One region of the Neorhizobium sp. PAMB6630 genome, then DNA from elsewhere that is predicted to be linked to it. Evidence: predicted binding sites of a transcription regulator. Region 1 holds the regulator's gene; the other holds the start of a gene.
The links. The regulator HrcA, encoded in region 1, represses chaperone genes, less so after heat shock. The targets are predictions, from matches to a motif close to GTTAGCACTCNCNNNNNGNGAGTGCTAAC.
Positions count from the first base shown of each region.

Region 2: a site for HrcA is predicted at 2,464-2,492, ahead of groES (co-chaperone GroES). Genes of this name have one in related genera too.

Region 1 covers NZ_CM177836.1:3,530,757-3,538,475, reverse strand. The annotation lists gene hemW (radical SAM family heme chaperone HemW) at 1-379, opposite strand, end outside; gene rdgB (RdgB/HAM1 family non-canonical purine NTP pyrophosphatase) at 387-1,031, opposite strand; gene AC4CWF_RS16855 (VOC family protein) at 1,042-1,449, opposite strand; gene rph (ribonuclease PH) at 1,466-2,182, opposite strand; gene hrcA (heat-inducible transcriptional repressor HrcA) at 2,359-3,450, shown strand; gene grpE (nucleotide exchange factor GrpE) at 3,563-4,201, shown strand; gene ptsN (PTS IIA-like nitrogen regulatory protein PtsN) at 4,322-4,786, opposite strand; gene hpf (ribosome hibernation-promoting factor, HPF/YfiA family) at 4,846-5,418, opposite strand; gene rpoN (RNA polymerase factor sigma-54) at 5,717-7,279, opposite strand; gene lptB (LPS export ABC transporter ATP-binding protein) at 7,433-7,719, opposite strand, start outside.
Region 2 covers NZ_CM177836.1:3,059,154-3,066,872, forward strand. The annotation lists gene AC4CWF_RS14695 (TIGR01459 family HAD-type hydrolase) at 1-832, opposite strand, end outside; gene chrA (chromate efflux transporter) at 963-2,351, opposite strand; gene groES (co-chaperone GroES) at 2,551-2,847, shown strand; gene groL (chaperonin GroEL) at 2,916-4,556, shown strand; gene AC4CWF_RS14715 (hypothetical protein) at 4,645-4,959, opposite strand; gene AC4CWF_RS14720 (DoxX family protein) at 5,198-5,650, shown strand; gene hisG (ATP phosphoribosyltransferase) at 5,920-6,615, opposite strand; gene AC4CWF_RS14730 (ATP phosphoribosyltransferase regulatory subunit) at 6,612-7,719, opposite strand, start outside.

The sequences.
Region 1 (7,719 bases):
CGCCGGCTGCCCGATAGCCGCGAAAACGATCCGCCTCGACGCTCGAGGGGTTTGCTTCCATGGTGACTTCGATGCCGGCGGGCACATGCCAGCGCGCGGCGATGCCGTCCAGAATGGTTTCGACCGTCCTCGGGTCCATCAGCGAGGGCGTGCCGCCGCCCATAAAAATGCTCGTCACGGTTTTCGGGCCAGACAGCGCCCGCATCGTGTCCATTTCCTTGAGGAAGGCGGCTGCAAAACGCGGCTGGTCCACCGGCTGGTGGCGGACATGGCTGTTGAAATCGCAATACGGACACTTTGCCGCGCAGAACGGCCAGTGGACGTAAAGACCAAAGCCCGGTTCGCCGGTATCGGGCAGCAGAGGGGCGTCGGTCAGCACGGGTGTGTCAGCCTTCCAGGCAGGTTTCGACAAAGATCTTGAAGGCGCGGGCGCGGTGGGAGAGGGCGTGTTCGTCGCCCGGCTTCCAGCCATGTTTTTCGTCTGCGCTCATTTCACCGAATGTGGTGTCGAACCCCTCCGGTTGAAAGAGGGGATCGTAGCCGAAACCGGCCGTGCCGCGGGGCGGCCAGGCGATCGTGCCTTCCACCTCGCCGCGGAACATTTCCGTGTGGCCATCCGGCCAGGCAAGGCAGAGCACGCTGACGAAACGGGCGGTGCGCTGCTCGGGGGCGACAGCGCCCTTGTCTGCCAGCGCAGTTTCCACCTTCTGCATGGCCATCTGGAAATCGCGGGTGCCATCGGCGGTTTCTGCCCAGTTGGCGGTGTAGACGCCGGGGGCGCCATCCAGTGCATCGATGACGAGACCGCTATCGTCGGAGAGGGCAGGCAGGCCGGAGGCCTTGGCCGAAGCGAGCGCCTTGATCGCAGCGTTTTCCTCGAATGTCGTGCCGGTCTCGTCCGGCTCGGCGAAGTTCAACTCCGCGGCGGATTTTGCCGAAAAGCCGAAGGGGCCGATCAGGTCGGCGATTTCGCGGATCTTGCCGGCATTGTGGCTGGCAACGACGATGGTGCGGGTCTCGAGCTTGCGCATCGCAGATGTCCTATTGAATGTTCCAGAGCGAAGGGCTTGCGCATTCCAGGCTGTTGCCGGCGGGGTCGCGGAAATAGATTGAGCGGGCGCCGCCCGGCCAGTGAAAATCGGATTCGATGGCGATACCTGATGCAATCAGGTTTTCAACCACATGATCGAGCGCCCGTTCCTCGACGCGAAAACAGGCGTGTCCCGCACCGGTCGTGCCATGCGGGGGAACCGGTAGGGCACCTTCCGGCGGCGGCTTTACCGTTTCTGCCCGGTTGAACACCAGGAGAACGCCGGGGCCGCAGCGATAAAACACATGCCTGTTCTCGGCGCGGGTGATCTTTTCAAGCCCCAGCACGCCGCCATAAAAGGCCTCGGCCGCGTCGAGATCATCCACGTAAAGTGCCGTTTCCAGAATGCCCTCGATCATTGCAGCGCCCTCCGGTTCAGCCGATCGCCTGTTTCTGCAGGGCCACCAGTTCGGCAGTGCCGGCGGCGGCGAGATCGAGAAGCTTCAGCAGTTCCTCGCGGGAAAACGGCTTGCCTTCGGCCGTGCCCTGCACTTCGACAATGCCGCCGGCGCCGGTCATGACGAAATTGGCGTCGGTTTCAGCAGCCGAGTCTTCGAGGTAATCGAGATCGATCACCGGCTGTCCGGCAAAGATGCCGCAGGAAATGGCGGCCACATGATCCTTCAGCACGCGATCGAGCTTGATCATCTGGCGCGTTTCCATCCACTTCAGGCAATCATGCAGCGCAATGAAGCCGCCGGTGATGGCAGCGGTGCGGGTGCCGCCATCGGCCTGGATGACGTCGCAATCCACCGTGATCTGCTTTTCGCCGAGCGCCTCCAGATCGATCACCGCGCGAAGCGAACGGCCGATCAGGCGCTGGATTTCCTGCGTGCGGCCGCCCTGCTTGCCGGTTGCGGCTTCGCGCTTCATGCGGTCGCCGGTGGCGCGCGGCAGCATGCCGTATTCGGCTGTGACCCAGCCCTTGCCGGAATTGCGCAGCCATGGTGGCGTCTTTTCTTCAAGGCTTGCGGTGCACAGAACATGCGTATCGCCGAACTTCACCAGGCAGGAGCCTTCCGCGTGTTTCGAAACGTTGCGCTCGAAACTGACTTTGCGCATCTGGTCGGTTTTTCTGCCTGAGGGTCGCATGGGGTTCTCCTGAAGGGTCTGTGCAGGCGTCTTAAGGCGCTGCCCGCGCTTTTGCAAAGAAAAACCCGGTATCGAAAGGGTTGTTTGCGGCAACCTAAGCGGATTCCGTTTTGCCAAAGGCTAGAGAGACATTATATTTGTCATGGAAAAGTCATTGATCGGAAGACATGCGGCAGATGGGCGTTCATACACCAGGTTCAGGGCAAGGCAGCACAGCCTTGCTGGACGACCGCTCGCGCGAGATCTTCCGCCGCATCGTGGAAAGTTATCTCGATACCGGCGAACCGCTTGGCTCGCGCAGCCTGTCGCGGCTGTTGCCGATGTCGCTGTCTCCCGCCTCCGTGCGCAATGTCATGAGCGATCTGGAAGAGCTTGGCCTTATCTATGCGCCGCATGTCAGTGCCGGCCGGCTGCCGACACAGACGGGGCTTCGTTTCTTCGTCGATGCCTTCATGCAGGTGGGCGATCTCTCCATCGAGGAACAGGCCGATATCGAGCGGCAGATCCGCGCCGTCGACCGGGCCCAGCCGATGGAAAGCCTGATGACCGAGGCAACCCGCATGCTCTCTGGCGTGTCGCGCGGGGCCGGTATCGTGATTACCGCCAAAAGCGATTCCGTGCTGAAACATGTCGAGTTCATCCGGCTTGAGCCAACGAAGGCGCTTGCGATCCTGGTTGGCGAGCATAACCAGGTGGAAAACCGCATCATCGAGCTTCCAGCCGGCGTGACCTCCTCGCAGCTGACGGAAGCGGCCAATTTCCTGAACGCGCATCTGGCCGGGCAGACGCTGCCGGAACTGCGCACCCAGCTCAAAAGCCTGAAGGACGAAGTGCTGACGGAGCTGGATGCCCTGTCGCAGGATCTTGTCCAGCGCGGGCTTGCCATCTGGTCGGGAGACAACGAGGAGGGCAAACCCACCCGCCTCATCGTGCGCGGCCGGGCAAACCTGCTCGAAGGCCTTGGTGGTGCCGAAGACCTCGACCGGTTGCGGCTTCTGTTCGATGATCTCGAAAAGAAGGACAGCCTGATCGAAATCCTCGAACTGGCCGAGAGCGGGCCGGGCGTGCGCATCTTCATCGGCTCTGAGAACAAGCTTTTTTCGCTGTCGGGCTCGTCGCTGATCGTCGCCCCCTACCGCGACGAGGAAGACCGTATCGTCGGGGCCGTCGGCGTCATCGGCCCGACGCGGCTGAATTATTCCCGTATTGTCCCCATGGTGGACTATACCGCCCAGCTTCTGGCCCGGTTGACGCGCAAGCCGCTCTGACCGCCTTCACGCCCATGTCGCTCTCCTTGCGCTTAATCGGCCTTGCGTCTTGATTTTTGAGGCGCAAACCTCGATATCGGGCACAAATCCCAACCCTCTACCGGAGAACGTCATGACCGACGAGACGACCAAAAACGGACCTGACGCAACAGCGAACGAGAACACGGCCGAAGCCGTGGCTGCGGCGCTGGACGAGAGCGCGACGGAGAACACCGAAGCGCAGGCGCCCGATCCGATCGAAACCCTGAAGGCTGAGAATGCCGAGCTGCGCGACCGCTTCCTGCGGCTGGCCGCCGAGATGGACAACCTGCGCCGACGCACCGACCGCGAGATCAAGGACGCCAAGTCCTATGCCGTGACGGCCTTTGCCCGCGACATGCTGGCCGTGTCCGACAATCTGCGCCGGGCGCTCGATTCCATTCCTGATGAGACGAAGGAAACCGGCGATGCGGGCCTGAAGGCGCTGATCGAAGGCGTCGACATGACCGAGCGCGCCATGCTCTCGGCGCTGGAGCGCCACGGCGTGAAAAAAATCGAGCCGGAAGGCCAGAAATTCGATCCGAACTTCCATCAGGCGATGTTCGAGATCCCCAACACGACCGTTGCCAACAACACCGTGATGCAGGTGGTGCAGGCCGGTTACGTCATCGGTGAGCGCGTGCTGCGCCCGGCGATGGTGGGCGTCTCCAAGGGCGGCCCGAAGGCGGTGGAAACCGGTGACGCAGCGGCAGCTGCTGGCGAAACCAACTGATCGCCATCATCTCGCACGAACAAGAGGCCCGTTTCCGATAAGGAGGCGGGCCTTTTTTGTGTGGGTGAAGGCTTGGGGTTCGCACGGTGCGGCCAGCGGCCGCAGGCAGGGCGACAAAAATCAGGCGGCGTTCGAGGCCTGTTCTTCGTTGAGGAAGGCGTAGATCGCGGAGGCCGAATCGGTGGCGCGCAATTTGGCGACCAGTTCCTGGTCACGCAACACGCGGGCGATGCGGGACAGCGCCTTCAGGTGATCGGCGCCAGCACCTTCAGGGGCGAGCAACAGGAACACCAGATCGACCGGTTCATCGTCCAGTGCCTCGAAATCGACAGGCGTTTCCAGACGGGCAAACAGGCCCTTTATGGAGCCGATCGTACCGAGCTTGCCGTGCGGAATGGCAATGCCGTGTCCAACGCCGGTAGAGCCCAGCCGCTCGCGCTGCAAGATGACGTCGAAGATTTCCCGCTCCGGCACGCCGGTCAGCTTGGAGGCCCTGAGCGCCAGTTCCTGCAGCAATTGCTTCTTGGAATTCACCTTCAGGGCCGGGAGGATCGCATCTTGTTGCAACAGGTCTGCCAACGCCATTCTTTTCATCCTTCTGCCCCCGAGGGGGATTGGGAGTGCCCGAAGGCACTCCCGTCAGGCTATCCCTTGATACTGGCGGCGTCGATCCAACCAATATTGCCGTCGTTGCGGCGGTAAACAATGTTCAACTGCTTGCCCGGGTTCTGGAAAAACAGCACCGGTTCGTCAGTCATGTCGAGCGCCATGACAGCGCTTGCGACGGTCATGGTCCTCAGAGGCTTGGAGCTTTCCGCCACGATGGTTGGCGCAAAATCCTCAGGCACTTCGTCTGCCTCATCCGGCACGCTGTCCATCACCGTGTAGGAGATTTCCGCGTAACCGTTCTGGCTTTCGCCAGCATGGTGATCGCGCAGCTTGCGCTTGTAGCGGCGGATGCGCTTTTCAATGCGCACGGCCGCTGCGTCGAAGCTTATCTGCGGATCGTTGGCCTCGCCTGCGGCATGCAGCACGACCCCGGTATCGAGGTGCAGCTTGCAGTCCGTTGCAAAACGGGAGCCGGATTTCTCAACGATCACCTGCCCCGAATAGCCTCCGTCAAAATACTTTGTAACCGCCTCCCCGATATGGTCCTCGATCCGTTTTCTGAACGTCTCGCCGATTTCCATATGCTTTCCGGATACACGCACACTCATGGAATTCTTTCCTTCTTGTCGTGACTTGCGTTGCCAGTCTACGTCAAGCGGTCCACTCATCCAAGCGTCTCTCGCATGGCTAAGCCGATTTCAATCTCGATTGCCCTTTATCAAGCGTTACCTTCGGGGCGACCCTGACCTGAATTGCCGGTGCGGCGCGCTTCTAGCGGCGCACGCCCTGAAAGTCAACGCTTTGGCTCGGCGTGTCCGGCAGCGGGAGATGGCCAGCAGGGGCAACGCCGGCGTATGGCGCGCACGCACCTGCCTTATCGGGCGGTCAAATCGTGAAGAGCCGTGATCAGCAGGCGGCAAGCTTTGCGCGGGCACGTTTTTCGCGCCGTCGCTGCACGGAGGAGGGAATGTTCATGGCTTCCCGGTACTTGGCGACCGTGCGCCGGGCAAGCTCCACGCCACCGTTCTTGAGGCTGATGACGATATCATCGTCGGACAAGACGGCATCCGGGCTCTCCTTTTCAATGAGGAGACGGATGCGGTGGCGCACGGCTTCCGCCGAGTGGCTGTCGCCGCCTTCGGCCGAGTTGATCGACACCGTGAAGAAATATTTCAGCTCGAACAGGCCGCGCGGCGTCAGCATGTATTTGTTCGAGGTGACGCGGCTGACGGTCGATTCGTGCATCTTGATGGCGTCGGCGACAGTCTTCAGGTTGAGCGGGCGCAGATGGTCGACGCCGTGGAGCAGGAAAGCATCCTGCTGGCGCACGATCTCGGTTGCCACCTTCATGATCGTCCTGGCGCGCTGATCGAGGCTGCGGGTCAGCCAGTTGGCCGTTTGCATGCATTCGGAGAGGAAATTCTGGTCCTCGCCCTGACGCGTCGCCTTTTTCGAGACCGTCTGGAAATAGGCCAGGTTGACCAGCACCTTCGGCAGCGTGTCCGGGTTCAGCTCCACCAGCCAGGCGCCGTCGGAACCGGCGCGCACGACGATATCGGGCATGATCGCCTCGGAAATCCCCGTCTGGAAACTGGCGCCGGGCCGCGGATTGAGGCCGCGGATTTCGGCCAGCATGTCCATCAGGTCTTCGTCATCGACGCCGCAGATCTTGCGCAGGCTGGCAAAATCGCGTTTGGCAAGCAGGTCGAGATGGGCGATCAGCGCCTGCATGGCCGGGTCGAACCGGTCGTTCTGGCGCAGCTGGATGGCCAGGCATTCGCTGAGCGAGCGGGCAAACACGCCCGGTGGATCAAGGGTCTGGGCAGCGGTCAGCACAGATTCGATGGAACTTTCAGAGGTGCCGAGCCGCACGGCCATGTCGTTGATATCGCCGTGGAAATAGCCGTTTTCGTCGAGCTGGTCGATGAGGTGCTGGACAATCAGCATGTCGGAGGGCTTTGACAGCAGGAACGGGGCCTGCTGCGTCAGGTGGTCCTTCAGCGTCACGACACCGGCGACGAAATCGTCAAGATCGTAGCTTTCGCCGGCATCTGCGCCGGGCATGGATTTCCACTGGCTGATCAGTTCGGGCGCATCGGCGCCACGCGGGGCGACATCGTCCTGAAAGACGTTTTCGAAATTGGCGTCCAGCCGTTCGCTCAGCTGTTCGTGGCGGGCAGATCCGTTGTCGAACCAGTCGGCATCGCTGCCGCCATCGGATGCCTCGCCGTGCCCGTCGCCCACGGATGCGGCGCCGTCGCCATAAGTTTCGGCAGAATCGGCATAATCACTGCCTGTTTCGCTCTCATTTGGCGCAATTTCCAGCAGAGGGTTCTTTTCCACTTCCTGCGCGATGAAGTGATTAAGCTCGATATGGGTCATCTGCAGCAGCTGGATGGACTGCATCAGCTGTGGCGTCATGATGAGCGATTGGCTCTGACGCAGGAAAAGGCTGGCGGATAATGCCATGGCGGACGCTGAACTCCCGTACAAATCCCCCTTTCGCACCCTTTGTCACCGACACGCAGGATCACGCAGAGCACTTGGCCCAAAAATTGCTTTTTTAATAGATTTGGTCAAGCACAGAGGTGACGCGAAAGTAAATTTCTTGTCAGGTTTGTGTCAGAGACTGAATTTGTCGCCCAGATAGAGACGACGGACATCGGCATTGTTGACGATATCTTCGGCGCGACCATGCGTGAGCACTTCACCGGCATGGATGATGTAGGCGCGATCGATCAGTCCCAGCGTCTCGCGCACATTATGGTCCGTTATCAGAACGCCAATACCGCGCGCCGTCAAGTGACGGACGAGATTCTGGATATCGGAAACGGAAATCGGATCGACGCCCGCAAAGGGTTCGTCGAGCAGCATGAAGGCGGGGTCGGTGGCAAGCGCGCGGGCAATTT
Region 2 (7,719 bases), 470 kb from region 1:
TCCACCATTTCGGTGTGGCCGCCTCGCGCTCCAGATAGGCGTTGAGGATCGCCTCGTCGGTTTCACCGTTGATGGTATATTCCGCCGCGTGAATGCCGCCGGAGATGTAGAGAAGGTCGAGCCCGTAGCTCAAGGCGCCCTTCACATCTGTGGGCATTCCGTCGCCGACCGCAATGATCTTCGACAGATCGATTTCGCCCTTCACATCGCGCGCGCTCGCAAGGGCTGCCTCGTAGATCGGCCGGTGCGGTTTGCCGCCGAAACGATTATGGCCGCCAAGCTGAGCGTAATAGGCGGCAACGGCGCCGGCGCAGGGGATGATGCGATGGCCGCGCTCCACGACAAGATCCGGATTGGCGCAGATCATCGGCACGTCGCGGGCGATAAAGCGCGACAGCATGTCGTGGTAATCTTCCGGCACCTCGCGCTCGTCATCGAAAAAGCCGGTGCAGACAATACAATCGGCGTCCGCCTCGCTGGTGACCGTGACGTCAAGACCCTCAAACAGCGGCATGTCACGCTCCGGACCGAGCAGGAAAACCTTCTTCGGGCCTTCGGCAATCAGCGCGCGGGTCACATCGCCCGAGGTCACGATCCGGTCATAAGCTTCATCCGGCACGCCGAGTACGCGCAGCTGGTCGATGACGCCGGGAGCCGGACGCGGCGAATTGGTGATGAGAACAACGGCAAGGCCTGCCTTGCGCGCCGCCGCCAGCGCTTCGCAGGCGGCAGGAAACGCCGTGATGCCATCGTGCAGCACACCCCAGACATCCGAAAGCACGAGATCGTAGCCAGCGGTGATCGCGCTGAGGTTCTTGATGCGGTCTGCCATGGTCACCCTGATGCGTTGCAAGAAACTGGCGCTGACATGGCAAAGCTCCGGCCCGATGGCAAGGAGTTTTAGGCGGGCCGCGCCATTCAGCCCTTGCCTTGAGCCCCGGTCGCCAACTCGGACAGAAGCCTCAGAAGCCGGAAAGGCGCCAGAAAAGGCCGAGCGTGGCGCAAAGGCCAAGCACCTTAACCATGCCGAGCCGGACCCTGAGCAGCAGGAAGGCCGAGAGCGCAAAAAGCGCGAGCGCTGCTGCATCGAGCGAGGCCGGCTGCGGCCACCAGACGCCGGGCGCCCCCGCACCCTGCCAGCTGGGGAGGAAGGCGATGCGGTCCACTTTCGCAAACAGCACATGCAGGCCGAACCAGATGGCAAGGTTGAGGATGACGCCGACCACGGCAGCGGTGATGGCGGAGAGCGCCGCGGATATGGCGATATTGCCGCGCAGGCGCTCGATATAAGGCGCGCCGGCAAAGATCCAGATGAAGCTTGGCACGAACGTGGCCCAGGCCGTCAACAGCGCACCGATGATGCCGGCCACCACGGGATCGAGCCCCGGCACGGTGCGAAAGCCGACGAGATAACCGACATAGGAGAGAACGAGCACCAGCGGCCCCGGCGTCGTCTCGGCCAGCGCAAGCCCATCCAGCATTTCGCCGGGCCTGAGCCAGCCGTAATTCTCAACCGCCACCTGCGCCACATAGGCCAGAACCGCATAGGCGCCACCGAAGGTCACAAGCGCCATCTTCGAGAAGAAGGTAAACATCACCGCCATGCTTTCGGCGCCGGCGATGAAGGAGAGGACGAGAAGCGGCAACTGCCAGACGCCGACCCAGAACAATAGCAGAGCGAGCGAGCGCACAAGCGGCGGGCGCGCGAGAACCGGCGCGGTGTCACGCGGTTCGGAGACCGTCAGCGCATCGGGTGCGCTGACACGGCGGGCGCGAAAATATCCGGCAAGGGCTGCGAGAAGAATGACCAGCGGAAACGGCAGGGCCAGCACGAAAAGCGCCAGAAATGCCAGCGCCGCCAGCACCCGCAGAAAAGCGGTCTTCAGTGTTTTCCTGGCAAGCCGGATCACCGCCTCCACCACGACAGACAGGACGGCGGCCTTCAGCCCAAAAAACAGGCCGGCAAGCCAGCCGGCATCCTGATAAAGCCCGTAGGCGGTGGAGAGCCCGATGATGACGAAAAGGCCGGGCAGCACGAAGAGCAGGCCGGCAATAATGCCGCCGCGCACGCCATGTAAAAGCCAGCCGGCATAGGTGGCCAGCTGCTGCGCCTCCGGCCCCGGCAGAAGCATGCAATAGTTAAGCGCGTGCAGAAAACGGTCTTCCGACAGCCAGCGGCGCTCGTCCACGATTGCCCGGTGCATCATGGCGATCTGGCCGGCCGGCCCGCCAAAGCCCAGACAGCCGATGCGGGCAAAAACCAGCGTCAATTCCTTCAGGGACGGTTTGGGTGTCGCACCGTCGGCGGAGATGCCTGCCGCGCCTGCCGGATCGGGCGTCGCGACGCTCACGACACCACTCCGCCGCAATGAACAGGCAAAGCGTGTGACGGCGCTGAGAAAGGCGCAGATTTTTTAGAGGCCCGTTCTTGACTCATCACAGCACCGGTCTTATCTCGGGGTCGTTAGCACTCCCAACAGGTGAGTGCTAGCAACAGGGACACGGGCCTCCTCAAAGCCCGTAAAGGTCATTTGATCGAGGGATTAGACAATGGCAAGCACCAATTTCCGCCCGCTTCACGACCGCGTCGTCGTTCGTCGCGTTGAATCCGAAGCCAAGACCAAGGGTGGCATCATCATTCCCGATACCGCCAAGGAAAAGCCGCAGGAAGGCGAAATCGTCGCCGTCGGCTCCGGCGCTCGCGATGACAGCGGCAAGATCGTTGCACTCGACGTCAAGGTTGGCGATCGCGTTCTGTTCGGCAAGTGGTCGGGCACGGAAGTAAAGCTCGACGGCGAAGACCTTCTGATCATGAAGGAAGCCGACATCATGGGCATCATCGGCTGATCTCAGTCCGATCTTTCCATCCGAATTATCAAATCAACCAAAGGGCGTGATGCCCGGGAGTTTTGAACATGGCAGCTAAAGAAATCAAGTTCGGCCGCACTGCGCGCGAAAAGATGCTGCGCGGCGTCGACATCCTCGCAGACGCAGTGAAGGTAACGCTCGGCCCGAAGGGTCGTAACGTCATCATCGACAAGTCCTTCGGCGCACCGCGCATCACCAAGGACGGCGTATCGGTCGCCAAGGAAATCGAGCTCGAAGACAAGTTCGAGAACATGGGCGCCCAGATGGTGCGCGAAGTGGCTTCCAAGACCAACGACATCGCTGGTGACGGCACCACGACGGCAACGGTTCTGGCCCAGGCGATTGTTCGCGAAGGCAACAAGGCTGTTGCTGCCGGCATGAACCCGATGGACCTGAAGCGCGGTATCGATCTGGCTGTTGCTGAAGTCGTGAAGGATCTCCAGGCCAAGGCCAAGAAGATCTCCACGTCTGAAGAAGTTGCCCAGGTTGGCACGATTTCGGCAAACGGCGACGCACAGGTTGGCCGTGACATTGCTGAAGCCATGCAGAAGGTCGGCAACGAAGGTGTTATCACCGTCGAAGAAGCCAAGACCGCCGAAACCGAACTCGAAGTCGTCGAAGGCATGCAGTTCGACCGCGGTTACCTGTCGCCTTACTTCGTCACCAACCCTGAAAAGATGGTTGCTGACCTGGAAGACGCCTACGTTCTCCTGCACGAGAAGAAGCTTTCGAACCTCCAGGCCATGCTGCCTGTTCTCGAAGCTGTCGTTCAGACCGGCAAGCCGCTCGTCATCATCGCTGAAGACGTTGAAGGCGAAGCTCTTGCAACGCTGGTCGTCAACAAGCTGCGTGGCGGCCTGAAGATTGCTGCTGTCAAGGCTCCGGGCTTCGGCGATCGCCGCAAGGCCATGCTGGAAGACATCGCGATCCTGACCGGTGGTACCGTGATTTCGGAAGACCTCGGCATCAAGCTCGAGTCTGTCACGCTTGACATGCTCGGCCGTGCGAAGAAGGTTTCCATCACCAAGGAAAACACCACCATCGTTGATGGCGCCGGTGCAAAGACCGACATCGAAGGCCGCGTTGCCCAGATCAAGGCGCAGATCGAAGAAACTTCTTCGGACTACGACCGCGAAAAGCTGCAGGAACGTCTTGCAAAGCTTGCTGGCGGCGTTGCCGTGATCCGCGTTGGCGGCTCGACGGAAATCGAAGTCAAGGAACGCAAGGACCGCATCGACGATGCGCTCAACGCAACGCGCGCTGCCGTTCAGGAAGGCATCGTCCCCGGCGGCGGCACTGCTCTGCTGCGTTCTTCCACGAAGATCACCGTCAAGGGTGCAAACGACGACCAGGAAGCCGGCATCAACATCGTTCGCCGCGCCCTGCAGTCGCTGGTTCGCCAGATTGCTGAAAACGCAGGCGACGAAGCCTCGATCGTTGTTGGCAAGATCCTCGAAGGCAACAGCGACAACTTCGGCTACAACGCCCAGACGTCTGAATATGGCGACATGATCGCCATGGGCATCGTCGACCCGGTCAAGGTTGTCCGCACGGCTCTGCAGAACGCAGCTTCGGTTGCTTCGCTGCTGATCACCACGGAAGCCATGATTGCCGAACTTCCCAAGAAGGAATCGGCTGGCGGCATGCCGGGCGGCATGGGCGGAATGGGCGGCATGGACATGATGTAAGACCCTTTGGGTCTTGCATGTGAGCCATCCGGTTCAGTTACGGAAGGGCGTCGGGAAACCGGCGCCCTTTTTGCGTTCAGATCATGCCTCAATAATAACCGCGGCCATTGGTCTGCTTGCGGTGAATATTGCGCGAGGCGCGATCCTGCTGGCGTTCCAGGCGACGCCTTTCCTTTGGCGTGATGTAGCCATCGCGGGCAGCACGCGCCTGATTGCGGTCGATGCGATGCTGCTGGCGTTCGAGATTGCGTAGCTCGCGCGGCGTCAGGTGGCCTCGTGCGGCGCCTTTATAAATCCGCTCCTGCTGCCGCTGCTCGCGGGTTTCGGTGCGATAAGTCTGAGCAAAACTGGTGCCCGTCCACAATAGGGTCAGCGCCACAGCACCGATTAGAATTTTCTTCATGGGATCTCCTTCCTGCACGCATCAAACGCTGTGCGTCCAAATGCGTTCTTCTCAACGGCCTCTCCCGCGAAAGGTTGCCTCACTGCCTCGAAAGGAACGGGCAACGGCCACATCTTGTCGTTCACCAATATCGAACAATTCGTCTTCGGTTGTTCATCTTTCGCGGCGCGACAATCTGGCGCATATATCCCGTCAGAAATTCATTGGCCCATGTGGCCCTGCCCCCGGAGATCCTCCCATGTCGACCCCCAACAATGCGATCCTGCTTCTCGCCCGCATCCTCCTCTCCTTCATCTTCATCCTGTCCGGTTTCGGCAAGCTGACCGATCCGGCAGGCACTGCCGGCATGATTGCCGGTGCCGGGCTGCCCGCCGCAACCGCGCTCTCCTATCTCGCCGGCCTGTTTGAACTGGTGACGGGCCTTGCCGTTCTCGCCGGCTTCCAGGTCAAAATCGTCGGCTGGGCGCTGGCGCTCTTCTGCATCTTCACCGGCGCCGTTTTCCATTCGGGCACCGTTGCCGTTCCCGGCTGGCCGGATGCCGCTCTCGGCTGGATCAACACGCTGAACGGCATCATGATGATGAAGAACTTTACGCTGGCTGGCGCCTATATCCTGCTCGCCACCGTCGGCGCCGGCGCCTACTCGGTTGACGCTCGCCGCGGCACCGCACCGGCACTCGCTGTTCGCTAATCTTCTGCCCCCAAGGCAAAAAAGAACCCGCTGGAGCGATCCGGCGGGTTTTTTTGCGTATGGCGAATTTTGAGGTATCTCGGTGAGGGCGGAGCGAGTGCCGCCCCCTCATCCGGCTGCCGCCACCTTCTCCCCGCTGGGGAGAAGGGAGATGGAACCGAAGCGCTGGCGAGAAAATCCCTTCTCCCCTCGGGGAGAAGGTGCCGGCAGGCGGATGAGGGGGCGGCTGGCACAAATGCCAACCAACGCCGACACCATCCGCACAGCATTCACAAAACCCCGCGCACCGCCTCGACAATCCGTGCAACCGTCGCATTGCCCTCATGCTCCGGCTTTTTCGCCCGCACGAGACAGGCTTCGGAGCGCAAAATCACGCCGTCCGACAGCACCTTGAGATGGTTGGCGACGAGTGTGGAACCGGTGGAGGTGATATCGACGATGATATCGGCCTGGCCGGCCGCCGGTGCGCCTTCCGTGGCGCCGAGACTTTCGACGATACGATAAAGCTGGATGCCGTGCTGGGCGGAAAAATGCTGCTGGGTGAGGCGCCAGTATTTGGTGGCAATGGCAAGGCGACGGCCGTGGCGGGCGCGAAAATCGGCCGCGACGTCTCCGAGATCCGCCATGTTTTCCACGTCGAGCCAGATGTCCGGCACCGCCACCACCACATCCGCATGGCCAAAGCCGAGGCGGGCGGAAATTTCCATGCGACGGTCGGCGTCGGACAGTTCCTCGCGGATCAGGTCCTCGCCGGTCACGCCGAAATCCACCGTGCCATTGCCGATTTCCCGGGAAATTTCGGAGGCCGAGAGGAAAGCGATTTCCACGTCCTCCATGCCCTCGATGCGCCCACGATAGGAGCGCTCATTGCCGATGGCAGAAATCACCATGCCGGCGCGGGCGAAGATGGCAGAAGCATCGTCCTTCATGCGGCCCTTGGAGGGAAGACCGATGGTAATGGTCATCGTGCGCCCCCCTTGGCCTTTTCGATGCGGTCCAGCCAGAGGGCAAAGCCGACGGCTGGGATATGGTCTTTTGCGCCGAGCAGCGTCAGCATGCGGTCATACCGCCCGCCGCCGGCCAGCACGTCATGATCGCCCCGCGCGGTGATCTCGAACACGAGGCCGGTATAATAATCGAGCGGACGCCCGAAGGCGGCGCGCCAGGTGATATCGGCAAGCGACGCCCCGGCATTGGCAAAAGCGGCCACGCGGGCATCGAAGCCGGCAATCGCCTGTTCCAGCGGCAGGCCGGCGGAGCGGGCGAAATCGGCAAGCACCCCCGGCGCATAACGCAGCGACACGTTGATCGACAAAAATTCCTTCAGCGCATCGAGTTTTGCTGTGTCGAGCGACGCACCGGCCAGCAGCCGCTTTTCCTTCAGCCGCCGCACGATTTCCGAGGGCGACCGGCTGGCATTGGTCAAATAGCCGGTGCGCTCCATCTCCGCCTCCACATGGGCGACTAGGGCTGCCTCATCGCCGGCTTCCAGCAGGGCTTCCACCTCAGGCGAAAGGCCGGCAACCGGCTGCGGGCGGGCAAGCCGTGCAATCATCGCTTCCAGCAGATCCGTCTGGCCAAAGGCGCGCACGAGGCGTTTTTGCCAGCCGGCGGGAAGGCCGAGCGCTGCGACGACAGCCTCGAACACCGCCTGATCACCGATGGTGACGGCAAGGCCCCGGCCGGGCAGGATTTTTGTGAGGCACGAAAGCGCATCCACCACCACGCGGGCATCGGCGCTTGCGGCATTGCGATCACCCAGATCCTCGATGCCGGCCTGATAGAACTCGCTTTCGCCTTCGCGGCGCTGGCGAAACACCTGGCCGAGATAGGCATAACGTTTTGGCGTGCCGGTGGCCGTTTCGATGTGGCGCAGGCAGACGGGAATGGTGAATTCCGGACGAAGGCAAAGGCTTGCCCCGCGCTCGTTTTCGGTCAGAAAGATGCGCCGGCGCAGGTCTTCCCCGGCCATGTCGAGAAACGGTGCGGCCGGCTGGATGACGGGCGTATCCACCCGCGTGGTATTGCGCGCGGCAAACTCTTCGAGGATTGCGGCGGCGAAATCGGGC